DNA from 2 places in the Photobacterium sp. BZF1 genome. Region 1 is predicted to be linked to the other one. Evidence: predicted binding sites of a transcription regulator. Region 1 holds the regulator's gene; the other holds the start of a gene.
What was found. The regulator CRP, encoded in region 1, controls carbon source genes, mostly activating them, when cyclic AMP is high. The targets are predictions, from matches to a motif close to TGTGANNNNNNTCACA.

Region 1 (9,355 bases):
TCGATGAAGTGATGGTGCCGTGTTACGCACCGATGCAGATGATCCCGGTTAAGGGGCAGGGTGCACGGGTGTGGGATCAGGAAGGTCGGGAATATGTCGACTTTGCTGGCGGTATTGCCGTGAGCTGCCTGGGCCACTGCCACCCGGTTATGGTTGATGCGCTGAAGGCGCAGGCCGAGCAGATTTGGCACCTGAGCAATGTGATGACCAACGAGCCGGCACTGCGACTGGCCAAACTGCTTACTGAGCACAGCTTTGCCGATAAAGTCTTCTTTGCCAACTCCGGTGCCGAGGCCAACGAGGCAGCATTGAAACTGGCCCGTCGTTACGCGGCGGACAAGTTTGGCCCGGAGAAGTCCGAGATTATTTCTTTTAAACAAGGCTTCCACGGCCGTACTTTCTTTACCGTAACGGTCGGTGGCCAAGAGGCCTACTCCGATGGCTTCGGGCCGAAACCGGGAGCAGTCACCCATCTAGCCTACAATGATCTGTCCAGCCTGGCCGAGCATATGTCGGAGCGTACCTGTGCGGTGATGATGGAGCCGCTGCAGGGCGAGGGCGGTATCGTGTCGCCAACTCCAGAGTTTGTTCAGGGTGTCCGTGAACTGTGTGACAAACACAATGCGCTGCTGATTTTCGATGAAGTACAAACCGGTAATGGGCGGACAGGTGACTTCTATGCTTATCAGGGCTTGGGTGTTACCCCGGATATTCTGAGTACGGCGAAATCACTCGGTGGCGGCTTCCCTATTGGTGCCATGCTGACGACCGCAGAACTGGCGGCCCACCTGAAAATCGGTACCCACGGTTCAACTTACGGCGGTAACCCACTGGCTTGTGCCGTGGCCGAAGCTGTCGTGAGTGAAGTCACCAAGCCGGAAGTGCTGGCAGGCGTCAAGCAGCGCGAGCAATGGTTCCGTGAGGCGCTAGAAGCGATCAATGCCAAGTATCCGGTATTTGCTGAAATTCGCGGTAAGGGCCTGTTGCTTGGCGCGGCGCTCAATGAGGAGTGGCAGGGCCGGGCAAGGGATATCTTGCTGGCAGCAGGAGAGGAAGGCCTGATGGTACTGGTTGCCGGTACCAATGTGGTGCGCTTTACCCCGTCTTTGGTGATCGACAAAGCCGATATCGATGAGGGCATGGCCCGCCTCGAGCGCGCTATCGCCAAGATCTATTCATAATTTAATCTAACTGGGGCGGCTGGCAGGAGCTTGGCCGCACCCTCCGGCCCTATGCCGGTCTTATCACTAGTTGGCAGCTAAGCTGCAGCTTGCATCAGGAGGGAGTTCGATGCTGGTTATACGTCCTATTACTGCCGCGGATCTACCTGCACTACTACAGTGTGCGGAAGAGTCGGGCCATGGTTTCACCTCGCTACCGGTTAATGAGGAAATCCTCGCTAACCGCATTCAGCATTCCGAAGAGAGTTTTGCCAAGGCTGTCACCCAGCCGGGCTCGGAAGGTTACCTGATGGTGGCAGAAGATACCGAAACCGGGGAAATTGCAGGGACGACGGCTATCGAGGCCGCGATTGGGTTGGATAACCCATTTTACACCTATCACCTGAGTACCGTGGTGCATTCGTCACGCCGGCTCAACGTCCACAACGTGGTGAAAGTACTGACCTTCGGTAATGATTACACCGGTGTGAGTGAGCTTTGCACCTTGTTCTTGCGCCCGGAGTGGCGTCAGGGCCTGAATGGCCGTCTGTTATCCAAGTGCCGTTTCTTGATGATGGCACAGCACCCGGAGCGTTTTGACAACACAGTGATTGCAGAGATGCGAGGGGTGTCGGACGAAGACGGTAATTCACCATTCTGGGAGTGGCTCAAAGAGCACTTCTTCTCGATTGATTTTACCTTGGCCGATTACCTGACCGGTATTGGCAAAAAGGGCTTCATTGCCGATTTGATGCCGAAGCTGCCAATCTACGTTAACTTGCTCAGCCCTGAAGCGCAGGCCGTGATTGGGCAGGTGCATGAAAAAACGCGCCCGGCACTTCGCTTGCTGGAGAAGGAAGGCTTCACCTGCCGTGGTTATGTCGACATTTTCGATGCCGGCCCAACCGTTGAATGCGATGCCAGAAATATCGAATCGGTACGCCATTCCCAGTTATGCCGGGTCGAAATCGGCCAGCCGACCGGCCAAGCCGACAGTATTGTCAGCAATACCTCATTTACCCACTTCCGCGCAGTCGTCGACAAGGTAGATGTCTTGAATGGGACGGCTTTGATCAGTGCAGAAGCTGCCAAGGCACTGGACGTTAAACAAGGGGATCAGGTTCGCCTGATCGCCCAGTAAAGGAGAACACCATGACCCAATGGATTGCAGGCCGCTGGTTAGCCGGCGAAGGACAAGCGATGCAGTCGCTCAACCCTTACACCAGTGATGTTGTGTGGCAGGGGCTGTCAGCGACTGCCGAACAGGTCGAGCAGGCGGTGTCAGCGGCGAGAGCGGCATTGGTGAGTTGGCGCAAGACACCGTTTGTCGAGCGCCAGGCAATCGTTGAGCGTTTTGCCGAGTTGGTCAAAGCACATAGCGAAGCTATTGCTGTGGTCATTGCCGAGGAAACCGGCAAGCCGTTGTGGGAAACCCGTACCGAAGCGGGCGCAATGGTTGGCAAGATTGCAATATCGCTACGTGCCTACCAGGAGCGGACAGGCGAGAAACAAAAAGAGGTTGCCGGTACCCAGGCTGTACTTCGCCACCGTCCATTGGGGGTAATGGCAGTCTTTGGCCCCTATAATTTCCCGGGCCATTTGCCCAACGGCCATATCGTCCCGGCATTGCTGGCCGGTAACACCGTGGTGTTCAAGCCGTCGGATTTGACCCCTAAAGTGGCGGAAGAGACCATGAAGTTGTGGCAGCAGGCAGGTTTGCCTGATGGCGTCATCAACTTGGTGCAGGGGGCGCGCGCTACCGGTGAAGCGTTGGCAGGGGCCAAAGGCATTGATGGTTTGCTGTTTACCGGCAGTGCCAATACCGGTCACTTGCTCCACCGCCAGTTTGCCGGGCAACCGGGCAAGATGCTGGCGCTTGAGATGGGTGGCAATAATCCAATGGTGATCTCCCGTCACTATGGCGAGTTGGATGCTACTGTCTACACTATTATTCAGTCTGCCTTCATTAGTGCTGGCCAGCGCTGTACCTGCGCCCGCCGTCTCTACTTGCCACATGGTGAGGAAGGGGATCGTATCTTGGCGCGTTTGCTGGAACTGACCCGCCAGATCCGAGTGGGTGGTCAGTTTGATGAACCGGCCCCATTTATGGGGGCACAAGTCTCGGTCCAGGCTGCTGATAACATTATGCAGGCCCAGTCGCAGTTGCTTGAGTTAGGTGGTGAGGCACTATTGCCTGCAACCCGTGGCCAAGGGGCGATTGTGACCCCAGGGATCATCGATGTCAGCCAGATCGCTGAGTTGCCGGATGAGGAATACTTTGGTCCTTTGCTGCAGGTTGCCCGTTATCATGAGCTGGATGATGCGGTGGAGAAAGCCAATGATACCCGCTATGGGTTGTCTGCCGGTTTGGTTTCAACCGATGATAGCGAGTGGCAATACTTTATCGAGCATATCCGTGCCGGGATTGTGAACCGCAACCGCCAGTTAACCGGGGCCAGTGGTGATGCGCCATTTGGCGGACCGGGAGCATCTGGCAACTTACGGCCAAGCGCCTATTACGCGGCAGACTACTGTGCGTACCCGATGGCATCGATGGAAGGTGAGCAGACTGAGTTACCTGCCCAGTTATCACCGGGCATCACGCTTTGATGGCCGTCAATCATTCACCAGCCAAAGAGGATAGCGAGCACATGGAAAGGGTAGAGCAACTATTTTCCGGGTTGTGGCAGGATTATATCCAGCGCCTGTGCCCGTCAGCGGCCCAGGTACATGATCTGCTGACCGAAGAAGAGCCGCTGCTCAATGACCATATTGCGCTGCGGACGTTTAATTTGCCAATGGTCGGCCTCGACCGTTTGGCAGCCCCGTTCATCGCGATTGGCTACAAGCCTTGCGGCCGCTACAAGTTCGAGGCCAAGAAACTGTATGCCGAACACTTCGAGCACCCCAACCCGTTAGCTCCTAAAGTGTTTATCAGTGAATTGATGGTCGGGCAGTTCAGTTCTTTGCTGCAGCAAACGGTCAGGGATCTGGTTAACCAGGTCCCCGAGCAAGCGATGCATGATCCGGCCTTCCTCTATGGCGGGCGGTTATGGGATTTGGACTACGCGACCTATGAACTGTTGGCAGCAGAGAGCGAGTATGCCGGCTGGTTAGCTGCCCATGGCTTCGGCGCCAACCACTTTACAGTGAGCATTAACCAGCTTGAGCAATTTACCGAAGTTGCCGAGGTCAATCACCTGCTGCGCCATAACGGCTTCGAGATTAACAGCGGCGGTGGTGAGGTCAAAGGTAGCCCCGAGGTGATGCTTGAGCAGTCGTCGACCATGGCCGACAGGGTGGAAGTAGGCTTTACCGATGGTGTCTATACCATTCCCGGTGGCTTCTATGAGTTTGCCAAGCGCTACCCGAAAGAAGACGGTGAGCTATATACCGGCTTTGTCGAAGCATCGGCAGACAAGATCTTCGAAAGTACCGACGCCAGTTAGCCACTCTTTTACCGGTTCGGTTTTTCACTGGGAACAAAAAGGCCGACGGCAACCATTGCCATCGGCCTTTTTAATATTTGGTCCCCATAGGCCTGAACTTAACGGTTTTAATGCTTGAGGCTGTCGAGCGGGTAGCCCAAATGGGATTCCGGCGTGTGGCGCTTCACCTTTTCGTGCTGTTCAAGGTAATGGCGACTGTCACTGAACCCGGTCATTTCAATAGTATCGGGCAGGGGCGAAATAACGCCGCGATGTAAGTGGTGGGTGCTATGCGGTGAAAAGCGTTCGATGTCCATACCGGTATTCCATTACAGGTGATGAGGTTGATATGCACAATGTAGCACCAAGCGAGCCAGATACAAGCATAAAAACAGTGATGCGGTAGACAGTAATGCCCTGAAAGCATGAAATGGGAGCGCTGCGGGTAATAAAAAAGCCGCACAGGGCGGCTTTTAGATATTGGTGTGTATTACGGAGAGCTAACGGCTTAGCGCGTACCGTAAACAACAATTGTTTTGCCGTGGGCAGAAATCAGGTTCTGCTCTTCCAGCATCTTCAAGATACGACCTACAGTCTCACGGGAACAGCCAACGATTTGGCCGATTTCCTGACGAGTGATCTTGATTTGCATACCGTCTGGGTGGGTCATTGCATCTGGCTGCTTAGCCAGATTCAATAGAGTCTGTGCGATACGGCCTGTTACGTCCAGAAATGCCAAGTCACCAACTTTCTGGCTTGTCACCTGTAGGCGGCTAGCCATTTGCGCAGATAGGCGCATTAGGATGTCTGGGTTTACCTGGATAAGCTGGCGGAATTTCTTGAAAGAAATTTCTGCGACTTCGCAAGGGGTCTTAGCACGAACCCAAGCGGTACGCTCTTGGCCTTCTTCGAATAGGCCTAATTCACCGATGAAGTCACCTTGGTTTAGGTAAGACAGGATCATTTCCTTACCTTCTTCATCCTTGATCAGGACCGCAACAGAACCTTTGACGATGTAGTAGAGCGTCTCTGCTTTTTCACCCGCGTGGATCAAAGTACTCTTTGAAGGGTATTTATGAATGTGGCAATGGGAAAGAAACCACTCTAGAGTTGGATCTGTTTGAGGTTTACCTGGAACCATATTACTAACTTCCTCTGCGTTTGTTGCCCAACAACGACGTCCTTCAAAATGCGGCTGGGCCTAACCATAATTAGTTCGTCGTTTAGGATATTCAGTCAACCGCTGGGCTGCAAGCTCACGTGAATAATTAGTTCAGATTTTATCTTTTTTCGGCGCGCTTTTCTTGATATTGATCTATGTGAAAAGGCCATTTTGTAGTCATAAGTGTGCACATGATCACACAGTTGCTAACAAGTGCCGAAACCCCGTAAAAGTTGTAAGGAGAAAGCAATGCAATCACGAGTGAAATGGGTCGAAAATATGACCTTTCTTGGACAGTCAAATTCCGGTCATAGCGTGGTGATGGACGGGAATGGTGGCGAAAAAGCGCCAAGCCCAATGGAACTGGTTTTGATGGCTGCGGGTGGATGTAGCTCGGTGGATGTGGTTGACGGACTCAAGTCAGCAGGCCAGAAAATTACTGGTTGTGAAGCGCAAATCAACTCGGTGCGCCGTGAGCAGGCCCCGCGTATTTTCACTACGGCCAACCTGCACTTTGTGGTCACGGGGATGGGTCTGGATGAAGTCATCGTAGCCAAGACGGTTGCCGACTCGCTTGAGAAATACTGCTCGGTATGCCTGATGCTGGGTGAAGGCGTCGAGATGACCCACTCGTACGAGGTGGTGGAAGAGTAATTCGGCGGCAAAAGATGGCGATGGGCCAGAGGCAATGGGAAAATCACGCCTATCGCCTATCGCCTATCGCCTATCGCCTATCGCCTATCGCCGGCGCTCTTACCCAATCTTTCCTGTATCAATCAGCTGCTGGATCAGCGGCCGCATAATCAACTCCATCGCAAAGCTCATTTTGCCGCCGGGCACCACGAGGGTGTTATGGCGCGACATGAATGACCCTTGGATCATTGACAGCAGGTAAGGGAAGTCGACATTTTTGATGCCTCGGAAACGGATCACCACGAAACTTTCATCCAGGCTAGGGATGGCCTTGGCACTGAATGGGTTCGAGGTATCGACCGTCGGGACCCGCTGGAAGTTGATATGGGTGCGGGAGAATTGCGGGGTAATGTAGTTGAGGTAATCGTCCATCGAGCGCACGATTGACTCCATTACGGCTTCGCGGGAGTGACCACGATCCCGAGTATCTCTGACGATCTTCTGGATCCATTCGAGGTTGACAATCGGCACCATGCCGATGAGCAGATCGACATGCTGGGCGGCATTGACCTCGCCATCGACCACACCACCGTGTAGGCCTTCATAGAATAGCAAGTCAGTATTTTCAGGCAGAGTTTGCCAAGGGGTAAATGTCCCTGGCATCTGGTTATACGGTACGGCTTCGTCAAACGTGTGCAGGTAACGGCGGAACTGGCCGCTACCGTCTTCGCCATATTGGCGGAAGAAAGTTTCCAGCAATGGGAAATCGTTGGCTTGGGGGCCGAAATAGCTGATATGGCGGCCTTGTTCTTTGGCCTTGCGGATTTCGACGTCCATTTCCGGACGGGTGAAGCGGTGGAAGCTATCACCTTCAAGCCAGGCAGCATTGATGCTCATCATATTGAACATCTTACGGAATGCTTCGGAGGTGGTAGACGTTCCCGCCCCCGAGGACCCTGTTACTGCAATAATGGGGTGTTTTGCAGACATGACAAACCCTGTCGTTAACATTAACGGAAAGAGTTATTAACAGGGCTGGGCGGTAAGGTCAAGCCAGGATGTCAAAAATGCCGGGTCTACAGAGTTCGGGGCAAGGTTAACTTTGGCCCAATTGGCGTTTGGATTTGATATCGATAGTCTCGTGCAGTTCGGAATACACAATCACCGCTTCACCGCTTTGCAGTTGCTTGCGTACCCGGTCAACCTTGGCGGCCAGTGACAACTCGCGCTCGCCATAGTCAGTCCCTTCGCGCAATACGAAATGCTCGATAATGTTAGTCAGGGTATCAGGGTCAAGGTCTTGCCAGGGGATGTTCATGGTTACGGCTTTTCTGTATCGGATGGTAAGGGCAATTATATTGGCAAATGCATCAGTTGTAGAGGGGGAAAGCGCAAGGCCAGCGGCTAGCGGCGAATGGCCCCTGGAAGAGCACAGAGCAAGAAGCTTGATCTCATTAGCGCTTTAGCTAAATCTTTGTATCGCCTATCGCCTATCGCCTATCGCCTATCGCCTATCGCCTATCGCCTATCGCCTGTTTAAACCACTCCGGTACCGTCTTCTCGAGCCAGAAATCCGGCTGGCGCCATGATCCGGTGACAAACCCGACATGGCCGCCGTATTGGCAGAGATCGTATTGGATGTGTGGCGGCAGCGGTTCTGTGGGGATCACCGCCTCGGTCATGAACGGGTCGTCCTTGGCATGGATCACCCTAAGTGGAACGGCCACGTCAGCAAGGCGGGGCAGGCCACTGCAGCGCTGGTAATAATCGGCGGCATCTTTGAAGCCGTGTAGCGGCGCTGTGACGTGTTCGTCAAACTGCCACAGGGTTTGCAGTTGCCCTGCGACTTCACTTGATACCGGCATATCACCAGGCAGGGCTGCGATTTTCCGGCTCAGGTTACGCTTCATCGAGCCGAGTAGGTATTGCTGGTAGATTTTGGAGAATCCCTGCTGGATCCTTTCCGAGCAGGCAGCGAGATCCAACGGCGGAGAAATCACCTGAGCGGCGGAGAGTTCGGAGTGCTCCCCACTTTCTGCTAGGTAGTTCACCAGCATATTACCCCCAAGCGACACACCGACGGCGACAAAGGGCTGGGTAGGTAATTGTTGGCGCAACCACTGGATAAAGAAACGGGCGTCGCTGGTTTCCCCCGAGTGGTAGCTACGCGGCATGCGGTTCATCTCGCCACTGCAGCCGCGAAAGTGCATCATTACCGCGAGCCAGCCTTGTTGCTTGGCGGCATGGAGCAACCCATTTGCATAGGGGCTGTGGAAACTGCCTTCAAGGCCATGGAACAGGATCATCACCGGCTGCTCGGGGTGGCAATCGGCAACAGGCGCTGTCCAGGCTAAGTCGAGGAAATCACCATCAGGCGTTTCAATCCGCTGGGTGAGGGGAGTGAACAATGGCTTGCGACGCAAAAAGCGCGGCAGCAGGGTTTGCAGGTGGGGGTTTGCTAGCCCTTTGGCTGGCTGGAAAGCCATTGTCATAACGGTTCCTCGAAGTGGTTCTATTTCGCCATCAGTTTATCTATCAATGCCACAGCCCCCAGGCGATGGCAATAGCGGGCAAGGTTTGCACCGGATACATGCTCTGCTACGTGGCGGAGCGGCATTTGGTTTAACGTCGCAATCAAGTCGTGCTGTTGCTGGCGCTCCATTTGCAACTCGAAGTTTTTGAGCTGCTCGTATCCGTCACTATCTAGCTGGGGCTTCAACGAGCGGCGCATGTGGCGGTAGCGTTCGAGCAGGCCCTCAGTCGGTTTGAGGCTCTGCTCGAGTTGCTGCCGTTGTTCCTGTGTCAGGTCAATAGACTGCGCATCGAGCCAGATCATTAGCAGGGCCAGGTTGACGCTCCCGCTGTGGAAAGTTTGCAGGGCCAGGCAGGCGGCCTCAACGTCCGCCTTAAAGTAGTGAGTGTAGCTAAACTGCCAGAAGGCATCATGGCTCAGCGGGTCGCGCTTCGAACCA
Region 2 (9,355 bases), on a different contig from region 1:
CTATTGAACGGGAAGTCGCTTACTTTTCTCAATTGGGGAAAGCATTTGAGTGGAAGACATATTGTGCAGATGTTCCGCAGAACATCGGTGAGTTGCTATTGAATTTTGGCTTTGAACAAGAAGAGTCGGAATCATTTATGGCTTTAGATCTTTCAACAGTCTCTGAACGTGAAGTTGATGACAGCCTGATAGTTGAAGTCACCGACGCCAAAGGGATCCGCGATGCAGTCAGTGTTCAGGAGCAAGTCTGGGGCGGAAATTACGATTGGCAATATGCCCATTTGCTCAATATGAAGACCCAAACCCCAGACAATATTTCTATCTACGTGGTGTATGACGGCGGCAAGCCGGTAACCTCGGCCTGGATAATGTTTAACGGAGACAGCCCGTTTGCGGGGATCTGGGGAGGCAGTACTATTGCTGAATACCGGGGAAGGGGACATTATTCGTTGTTGCTCAACAAGCGAATCAATGAAGCCAAATTGAGGGGCAAGCAGTACTTAATTATTGATGCTTCTGATATGAGCCGGCCGATTGTTGAAAAGCATGGCTTTGTGTTTGTGTCTACCACAACGCCCTATGCTTTCCACCCACAAAAATAGTTTACCAGCCGGAAAAATAAAATAACAAGTTAGTAAAAGGGAAGCCTGATGGAAAATAAAGTCGCGATTGTTACAGGCTCTAGCCGGGGAATTGGTGCGGCAACAGCAATCAAGTTAGCCACAGAGGGATACTCGGTTTGCGTGAATTATGTGGCAAATCAAAAAAGGGCTGATGAAATAGTAAACATTATTTCGCAAAGGGGAGGGAAAGCCTTTGCCTTTAGGGCGGATGTCAGTGATGAGCAAGAGGTCATTGCCTTGTTTGAGGCAACAGAAAGGCAGTTTGGTAGGGCGAACTACCTTGTAAACAACGCTGCAATATTACTTCCCCAGTCAAAACTGGTGGATATGGATGTGGAGCGTTTCAACAAAATGATGGTGGCCAATGTTACCAGTTGCTTTTTATGCTGCCGGGAAGCAATAAAAAGGTTCACCGATGGCGGAGCAATCGTCAATGTTTCATCTGCTGCTGCCAGAACCGGTGCACCATTTGAATATATTGATTATGCGGCCAGCAAAGGTGCGATGGACGCAATGACAAAAGGGTTGTCACTTGAAGTGGCGGGCCAGGGTATTCGGGTCAATGGCGTTAGGCCGGGTTTTATCCATACCGAGATGCATGCTGATGGGGGAGAGCCGGGTCGGGTTGAGCGTTTGGCACCGAATATTCCTTTGCAACGAGGCGGGACACCAGAAGAGGTCGCCAATGCTATTGCATGGCTGTTGTCTGATGAGGCGTCTTATGTGACTGGCTCATTTATAGATTTGGCAGGTGGGCGATAGTCGCCCACCTCGGATCTTCTCAACTTTTTACCCTGCCGCTAACCATACCCCAACCCCCATCATCAAGGAGCCGGCAATACGGTTTAGCATCTGGACATTGCCGCGCTGTTGCAGGAAACGGCGCAATGTACGGCCACCACTTGCATAAAGCAGCAGGCAGCTAAACTCGGTGATAAGGATAATGGTGATCAGCACTGATAGTTGCGGTACTAGAGCATTATCGGTATTGATGAAAGGAGGCAAGAGCGAAATCATAAATGCCCAGCCTTTCGGGTTGGCAATGGCAGTTACAAACCCTTGCATCGCCAGCCCTATTGGGGAAGTATCAACCTCTTCATCGAGATTATCCGGAATGGCCAACTTGCCACGGGAGCGCCACATCTGAATACCAAGCCAGAACAAGTAGCCACCACCAACATACTTTAGGAACAAGAAGATAGCTGGGTAGTTCAGCATAATCGCGGCTACACCAATCACTGAAGCGATGGACACCAGCGCCACACCAATCAATTCCCCCCACATCATCGGCAGGCTTCTGCGAACCCCAATCGTCATTCCGAGAGTCATTGATAGCGTCATGCACATGCCGGGCGTAACAGAGACAAAAAAGAAAGTGGGAATAAATACAGCCAAAATGGCGAAGTCGATCATTAATTAACGTCCTTGCAGTTAACTATACTGACTTGGCAGTGCAGGATTTTTGAAAAAATAAGCGGCTATTATCGTTTAACTCAATAAGAAAAAATAGTGTGATAAACCGCACGCGCAAACGATTTTTGGTGATCGGTATCACGAATTTATGTAACGTGAAAATCATTGGATTTTGTTTACTGTGACTGTGATCACTCAAATGCTGATTTTAATCAGCTATCGTAATTAAGTGTTTTACGAGCACAGTTATGCAGAAACTGTTTATACCCAAATGATTACCAGAGAGTTACTTTAACGCTGGCGTCTTCCTGTTGAAGCCATTTGGGTATAAACAAAATGAATCAGCCGCTGGCCTCTATTTCCCTATCAGGCGGCAACAATAGAAAGGATATGATTATGTCTGACAACGCAGTATTCCATTTGGGTGTGAACAAAGCAGATCTTAACGGTGCGGAGCTTGCCATTATTCCTGGTGACCCAGCACGTGTTGAAAAAATCGCTAACCTAATGGATAACCCTGAGTTCCTAGCAAGCTCCCGTGAATACACGGTGTACCGTGCGAAATTGGACGGTAAGTCTGTTGTTGTTTGTTCTACTGGCATCGGTGGCCCATCTACTTCAATTGCCGTTGAAGAGTTGGCTCAGTTGGGTGTACGCACTTTCCTTCGCGTAGGTACAACGGGTGCTATCCAGCCGCACATCAATGTTGGTGACATGATCGTTTCTACCGGTTCCGTACGCCTAGACGGTGCGAGCCTGCACTTTGCGCCAATGGAATTCCCAGCCGTTGCTGACTTTGATGTTGCTACAGCAATGAAAGCAGCCTGTGATGCTGATGGTGCGAAAGTGCACACTGGTGTTACGGCTTCAAGCGATACCTTCTACCCAGGTCAAGAGCGCTACGACACATTCTCTGGCCGCGTAGTTCGTCGTTTCCAGGGCTCGATGAAAGAGTGGCAGGAAATGGGCGTTCTGAACTTCGAAATGGAGTCAGCGACACTGCTAACTATGTGTGCAAGCTCTGGTCTACGAGCTGGCTGTGTGGCGGGTGTTATCATCAACCGTACTCAGAAAGAGATCCCAGACCATGCGACCTTGAAAGAAACAGAAGCGCGTTCAATCAAAGTTGTGGTCGACGCCGCACGTCGTATGCTTGCTGAGTAATTAGCTAAAAGCAGTAAATCAATTTATAGAAGCTAGCTCAAATGAGCTGGCTTTTTTTTGTCCGTTTTTACTTTATTACTAGGTAGCATTTGCTATGCGAAGGGTGTTTTACAGAGCCCAAATAGTATTTTGTGCAGAGAGTAGTATTTGCATAAAAGTACGGGCTGTTTTTTGCTCCATGCGAGGTGGTACCGACAGGAATTTACTGTTACATAAGAGAGCTGGACGTTACGTTGGGGATTGAAAAGCGGCTTCGACTAATGTGGTCAAACCAGATACTGTGATATCGAGTCCATCAATATCGTGGTTCGGTAAATTTCCCCATTTATTCAGGTAACAAAAAAACTTACTTGCCAACAGTGATCTGCTTTCAAAATACTACCCGGTAGTAAAAATGACCCTGTGATTTTAATTCCACAAAAAATCATCATATTGAATTTAATTTCAATGGTTTATTCATATTATTCACTTTCAATTCGTTAATTGTTTTACTGAAATATTTTACTGTGACTGCGATCTATTTTAGTTAAATTTTTACTTATTATTATTCCCCCCGCTAAGAAACGAGCTTGTTAATTGAAATAAATAAACACCACCTGCCAGCAAAATAAGACTCAATCAGAGCATGGCATCAGGTGGCATTGGGGATAATTGAATGACTTTTCGTAAAACGTGTTTAGCCGTGTTGATTGGTTCCGTTGTCGCATTGGCAGGATGTAACAGCAGCAGTAGTTCTTCAGAGAAAGAAGCGGGTTTGCCGAACAATGAGTTTATCAATGTGATTGATAGAACGGGGTCGCCAGAGTACCTGCGTGATTATGATCAGTACAGCAACCTGAAATACAACGCTTTTGTCGATAAAGGCGCTTGGCATGGTCATTTGCTGCCGGCTGATGAGCAAGGCTATGGCTCATTTGGCGGTATCATGCAGGTCACGCAGGAGTATGCCCACTTCATGTCTGGCCAGACTTTCGACAAGCTCCATATTACCGACAGTATCAGTGGCGAAGTGTTTGACCTTTCATCGGCAGATGCTGAGATATACAGCACACCGGGGGCATTGGTACAAATTCTCAAGACGGACAGGTTAGAAGTGCAAATGGTATTGCGCTTTGTCACTGATCGCACCTCACTGGTTGAGACCAAGTTAACCAACCTGACTAACCAAGACATGGATTTGCAGTTACTCTGGGATGGGGAACTACTGCAAAAAGCGCTTTCGACAGAAGGTAACGAAAACCTGACGGTTGATCAGGCATACCCAGATTACAATCGCCAAATCCATACCACAGAGAACGGTATCGCTATCACCTTCGGAGACATGAAAGGTAACTGGGCAATCCGTAACGATGATGACAGCGAGTTCCGCATTGCCCGCTCTGTCAGCACCCAGACTCACGTGATGCCAAATGAAATTTCGTTTGCCTCGGTTGCCGAGCAACCGCTCGCGGCGAAGGGGAGTGTAAGCATTTACACTACTTACTCTCACTTGCACAACAATGCGGAAGTTGCCAAAGAAAAGAATAAGGTAACGGATATTTTTAACAGTCCTCAATCATACATGCTAGCAACTGATGAGCGTTGGGCAGGCTATCTGACATCAGGAATGGTCAATGACCAAGCCACTAAAGAGCAGGCAAGGGTCGGCGTGAAAGCCATCATGACTCTTAATGGTAACTGGCGCTCTGCAGCGGGTGATGTTCACCAAGCAACGGTTACCCCATCAGTGACCGCACGCTGGTTCTCTGGCAACCTGACTTGGCCTTGGGATACCTGGAAGCAAGCTTATGCGATGGCACATTTCAATCCAGATGTGGCTATGGACAACATCCGAACCGTTTTCGAATATCAGGTGAAGGAAGATGATCCTATTCGTCCTCAGGATAAGGGTTACTTGCTGGATGTGGTGACTTACACCTTGCCGGAAAACCGGGGGGGTGCTGGTTCCGAGAACTGGAATGAGCGTAACACCAAACCTTCTTTGGCGGCATGGTCGGTGATGGAAGTGTATAACGCACTGAAAAACGAGTTCGACCGTCCGGCAGATGCTCAGGCATGGATAGATGAGATGTATCCGAAGCTGGTGGCGTATCACGACTGGTGGCTGACCAACCGCGACCACAATGGCAATGGTGTACCAGAATACGGTGCTGCGGTGGATCCGTCGCATAACACCGATGATGGCCACATGTATGTGTGGGTGACGACCAAAGAAGACCTTGTCGCCAAATTTGGCCAAGAGAACATCCTTGAGCAAGATGGGGATGATTACAAAGTCAAAGGAATGGATAACTACAACTCCATTCTTGATGAAGTGGTTTACCAAGAGCTTCACGTTGGTGCTCAAGAAGCGGCTGGCTGGGAATCGGGTATGGATAACGCCGCCCGCTTTGGCTTTATTTCGGCGGAGCAGCTAAAAGACTATGCCGACGCTAACCATGGCGGTGATATCGAAGCGGCGAAGAAAGACTGGGAAGTACGTTTTGCTGAAAACCGCGGTAGCAATGATGAACTGTTAGGTTTCTCTATGTTGCAGGAGTCAGTCGACCAAGCATCGTACATGTACTCTGATAACAAGTACTTGGCAGAAATGGCAACACTGGTATCTGACAATGTACCGGGTAAACAGCGGGGGCAGGAGTTCCTAGATGGTGCGGTAGCAATCAAAGACTACATCAATACCTGTATGTTCGATGCGAATACGGAGTTCTTCTACGACATTCACATGGATGTTGACCAAGATGGCAAGCCAACACCTGTGATGAAAAACGGTATTGCCTGTGCTGGTGAGCCGATTGTTGAGCGTGGGCGCGGCCCTGAAGGATGGGGACCATTATTCAATGGCGCCGCAACACAAGAACTGGCTGATAAAGTGGTTCAAACCATGATGAACCCAGATGAGTTCAATACGTCAGAAAAATACTTAGGTGAGGGTATATCGCTACCAACAGCATCACAAACCAACCCGGCTTATCATGCTGATATTTACTGGCGTGGCCGTGTGTGGCTAGACCAATTCTACTTTGGTGTCCGTGCTATGGAACAATATGGCTACGGTACAGAAGCAGTTCATATGGCCAATGAGTTGTTTGCCAATGCCGAAGGGATGACGGAAGACGGAGCGATTCGAGAAAACTACAACCCTGAAACCGGAGCGGTACAAGGGGCGTCGAACTTCTCTTGGAGTGCAGCCCATATGTATATGCTATACCGTGAGTTTTTCAAAAATTAATCATTTTGACTAAAGGCCATTAATTGAAAGCCAGCTCACCGAGCTGGCTTTTTCATTGAAGCAATTAGATATTCAACTAGCTGATTAATCGAAACTGTTGGTATGAAGGCTTCGCCGGGTATACTCATTTCTCTCTTCAGTCAGTATTGAGTAGGTGAGAGTGCTTGAGGTACGGGTATACAAAGGAATATAGACTTCACCATGCTCATTGGTTTTGTACACTTTTCCTCGGTTGGCCGGGTTGCTCACACTGACTCTGGCATTGGCGGCCGGTTTGCCATTTTCGGTTACTTTTACCCAACTCCCTGCTTGGGTGTCAACAATTCGGATATCAGCAAAAGCGAGTGAACTTGCAGATAACATAAGTGCTGCGATACTTGCCTGTTTGAATGTCATGTAAACCTCTCTACAACTTACCCTGACATTGTTGGGGTTTCACCTTCTTCGCTTATTACACTTTCAATCAAAAGAAGGTGATGCTTGGCTTCGATGGAGTAGCGAATCGCGTCGGTAGACAACTGCTTTAGATCAGTATAGATAAGGTAATTCACTCCAGAAAATAAACCGGCGACCAGAACAATCATCATGATCATCCTACGCCACATTCTTTTCTCCATATCGGCAAGGTGTCTTTCAAGCAAGCGGGTAACGTCGTAGTTGGTCAGGTTGGGGCGGATAGGTTTCATGTTAGATAGTGTTTTAAAAGCTAAGCAAAATAGGCCGAGTACCTAGTGTAAATCAGCCAAGGTCAATGAAACCGGTTGAAATGCAAAGCTATGTAAAGAGGGGGAAATGAAGGAGCCAGCTATGTGTGGTAACTGGCTCCCTTGGTGTTAGTTGTCTGAGCTTTTTGTATGTAAGGCGGTTTCAGAATACTCGTTACCATTTTCAGTTAACACCGAATACTCAAGTACCTGAGAATGCCTGGTGTAGAGCGGTATAAAGACTTCACCCCGTTCATTAGTCGTGAACACTCGGCCTCGGTTCGACTTGTTGTTAACACTCACCCGTGCGTTAGCAGCCGGTTGGCCTTGCTCGGTGACGCGAACCCAACTACCTGCTTGTGAATCAATGACGCGTATATCGGCCAGTGTCATAGAGCTGGCTGACATCATTAACGCTGCAATACCGATCTGTTTGAAAGTCATGGGAACCTCACTTGAGTCCTATCTCGATTGTCATTGTCTACTACGAAAGGGGTAGTGCTTTTGTTCACAGGTGAGCTAGAACCTTTTGATTGAAAAATATACCAAACAGGAATATGATTTTTACATACCGACCGTCGGTCGGTCTCTGAGGGCAGGGTATGTCAAGAGTTGTAAAATCGCCGCAGGAGCGACGAACTGAGTTCATTGCTGCAGCCTATGAACTGTTTTTCTCCAAAGGGTATGCCAATACCTCGGTCAATGACCTCATCCAGTATGTAGGGGTATCCAAAGGAGCGTTTTACCACCATTTTGACTCTAAGCAAGCGGTGCTGGAAGCGTGGAGTGATGACATGCTGGTGCAATACCGCCAGTTAATCGGGGGCTTGGTCGATGATCCCAACCTCAATGCTTTGACCAAGTGGGAAACCCTGCTGCGTCGAACTAACCAATGGGAAGTTGGCCAGAAGGAAATCATGCTGGGTTTCTTTAAGATCATCAACATGGATGAAAACCTACAGCTGAAACACAACTTCATGCAAAAAGTCAGTGCTTTGCTTGCAAGCTATTACGAAGTCATTTTGCATCAGGGCAATCAAGAAAAGGTCTTTGATGCGCCTTCTACCACAGTGACGGCTAGGCTGATGGTCAGCGTACTGAACGGCTTTTCGGAAGAACTCACCCGAAAAATGCTAAACACCGACAAGATGTCAGGTTTGCTGGATGAAGTTGTTGTAGAGGTAAAAGCGACTCAACTCGTGCTTGAGCGCATGGTTGGGGCGACGCCTGGCAGTCTGCCTTTGATTGACGACCAATTGCTGCAGGCCTGGTTTACTGACGAAGGAGAATAGGGATGCGATCACTTAAGGTTTTATTGGTTATCCTCGCCTATCTACCCACTTGGGTATTGGCAGAGTCGGCTACATCAATCGTCAGAAAGTCTGATCAGCAGATGCGGGGTGACTCCAGTTATACCGAGTCAACCATGCGTATTGTGCGCCCTGACTGGACCCGCACTATGAGTATGAAAAGCTGGACCAAAGGGCAAGATTTGTCGTTGGTGTTGGTGACCGCGCCGGCCAAAGACAAAGGCAGTGCCTCGCTCAAACGTTACCGGGAAATGTGGAACTGGCTACCGAGTATTGAACGGGTGGTAAAAATAGCCCCTTCTATGTTGGGTCAGTCTTGGATGGGCTCGGATTTTACCAATGATGATTTGATTAACCAGTCATCGATTGTGGTGGATTACACTCATAAGATGGTGGGGACCGAAGTGTTTGATAATGATGCAAGCTGGGTTATCGATGCCACCGCCAAACCCAATGCGCCAGTTGTCTGGAGCAAGGTCCGGCTTTGGATTTCTAAGCAGACCTACTTGCAACGCAAGGTTGAGTTCTACGATGAGTTTGACGATCTGATCAACACCATGAACACCTATGATGTGAAATACATGGGTGGCCGTCAGGTTGCCTCGCGGATGGAAATGCTGCCAGCCGATAAGCCGGGCAATAAAACTGAAATTATTACCCATCAGGCTCAATTCAACTTCCCGATAAAAGAAAGTTTCTTCTCCCAAAGTCAGATGAAGTCTCTGCGTGATTAGCGATAAGGGACAAGAAATCAAGGAAGAACCATGTTACTGAAATTAGCTTGGCGAAATATCTGGCGGCAGAAGCGGCGGACCATCCTTACCGCTGCGGCCTTGGCGCTGACGTTGGCCTTATCACTGTTCATGCGCAGCTTGCAGGAGGGGACGTACGCCAACAATATCGAAAATG

Region 2: the regulator CRP is predicted to act here: its motif matches at 2,217-2,232, upstream of udp (uridine phosphorylase).

What each region holds. Positions count from the first base shown of each region.
Region 1 is NZ_JACSOF010000050.1:17,559-26,913, forward strand. It holds gene BIZ37_RS13000 (aspartate aminotransferase family protein) at 1-1,181, shown strand, start outside; gene astA (arginine N-succinyltransferase) at 1,291-2,301, shown strand; gene astD (succinylglutamate-semialdehyde dehydrogenase) at 2,313-3,770, shown strand; gene BIZ37_RS13015 (DUF1338 domain-containing protein) at 3,812-4,609, shown strand; gene BIZ37_RS13020 (hypothetical protein) at 4,717-4,905, opposite strand; gene crp (cAMP-activated global transcriptional regulator CRP) at 5,097-5,729, opposite strand; gene BIZ37_RS13030 (OsmC family protein) at 6,000-6,404, shown strand; gene BIZ37_RS13035 (phosphoribulokinase) at 6,504-7,373, opposite strand; gene BIZ37_RS13040 (YheU family protein) at 7,480-7,701, opposite strand; gene BIZ37_RS13045 (hydrolase) at 7,895-8,869, opposite strand; gene BIZ37_RS13050 (TIGR02444 family protein) at 8,896-9,355, opposite strand, start outside.
Region 2 is NZ_JACSOF010000037.1:15,195-24,549, forward strand. It holds gene BIZ37_RS10325 (GNAT family N-acetyltransferase) at 1-602, shown strand, start outside; gene BIZ37_RS10330 (glucose 1-dehydrogenase) at 651-1,385, shown strand; gene BIZ37_RS10335 (LysE family translocator) at 1,413-2,036, opposite strand; gene udp (uridine phosphorylase) at 2,433-3,200, shown strand; gene ygjK (alpha-glucosidase) at 3,856-6,432, shown strand; gene BIZ37_RS10350 (hypothetical protein) at 6,517-6,828, opposite strand; gene BIZ37_RS10355 (hypothetical protein) at 6,846-7,118, opposite strand; gene BIZ37_RS10360 (hypothetical protein) at 7,266-7,580, opposite strand; gene BIZ37_RS10365 (TetR/AcrR family transcriptional regulator) at 7,739-8,428, shown strand; gene BIZ37_RS10370 (outer membrane lipoprotein-sorting protein) at 8,431-9,180, shown strand; gene BIZ37_RS10375 (ABC transporter permease) at 9,211-9,355, shown strand, end outside.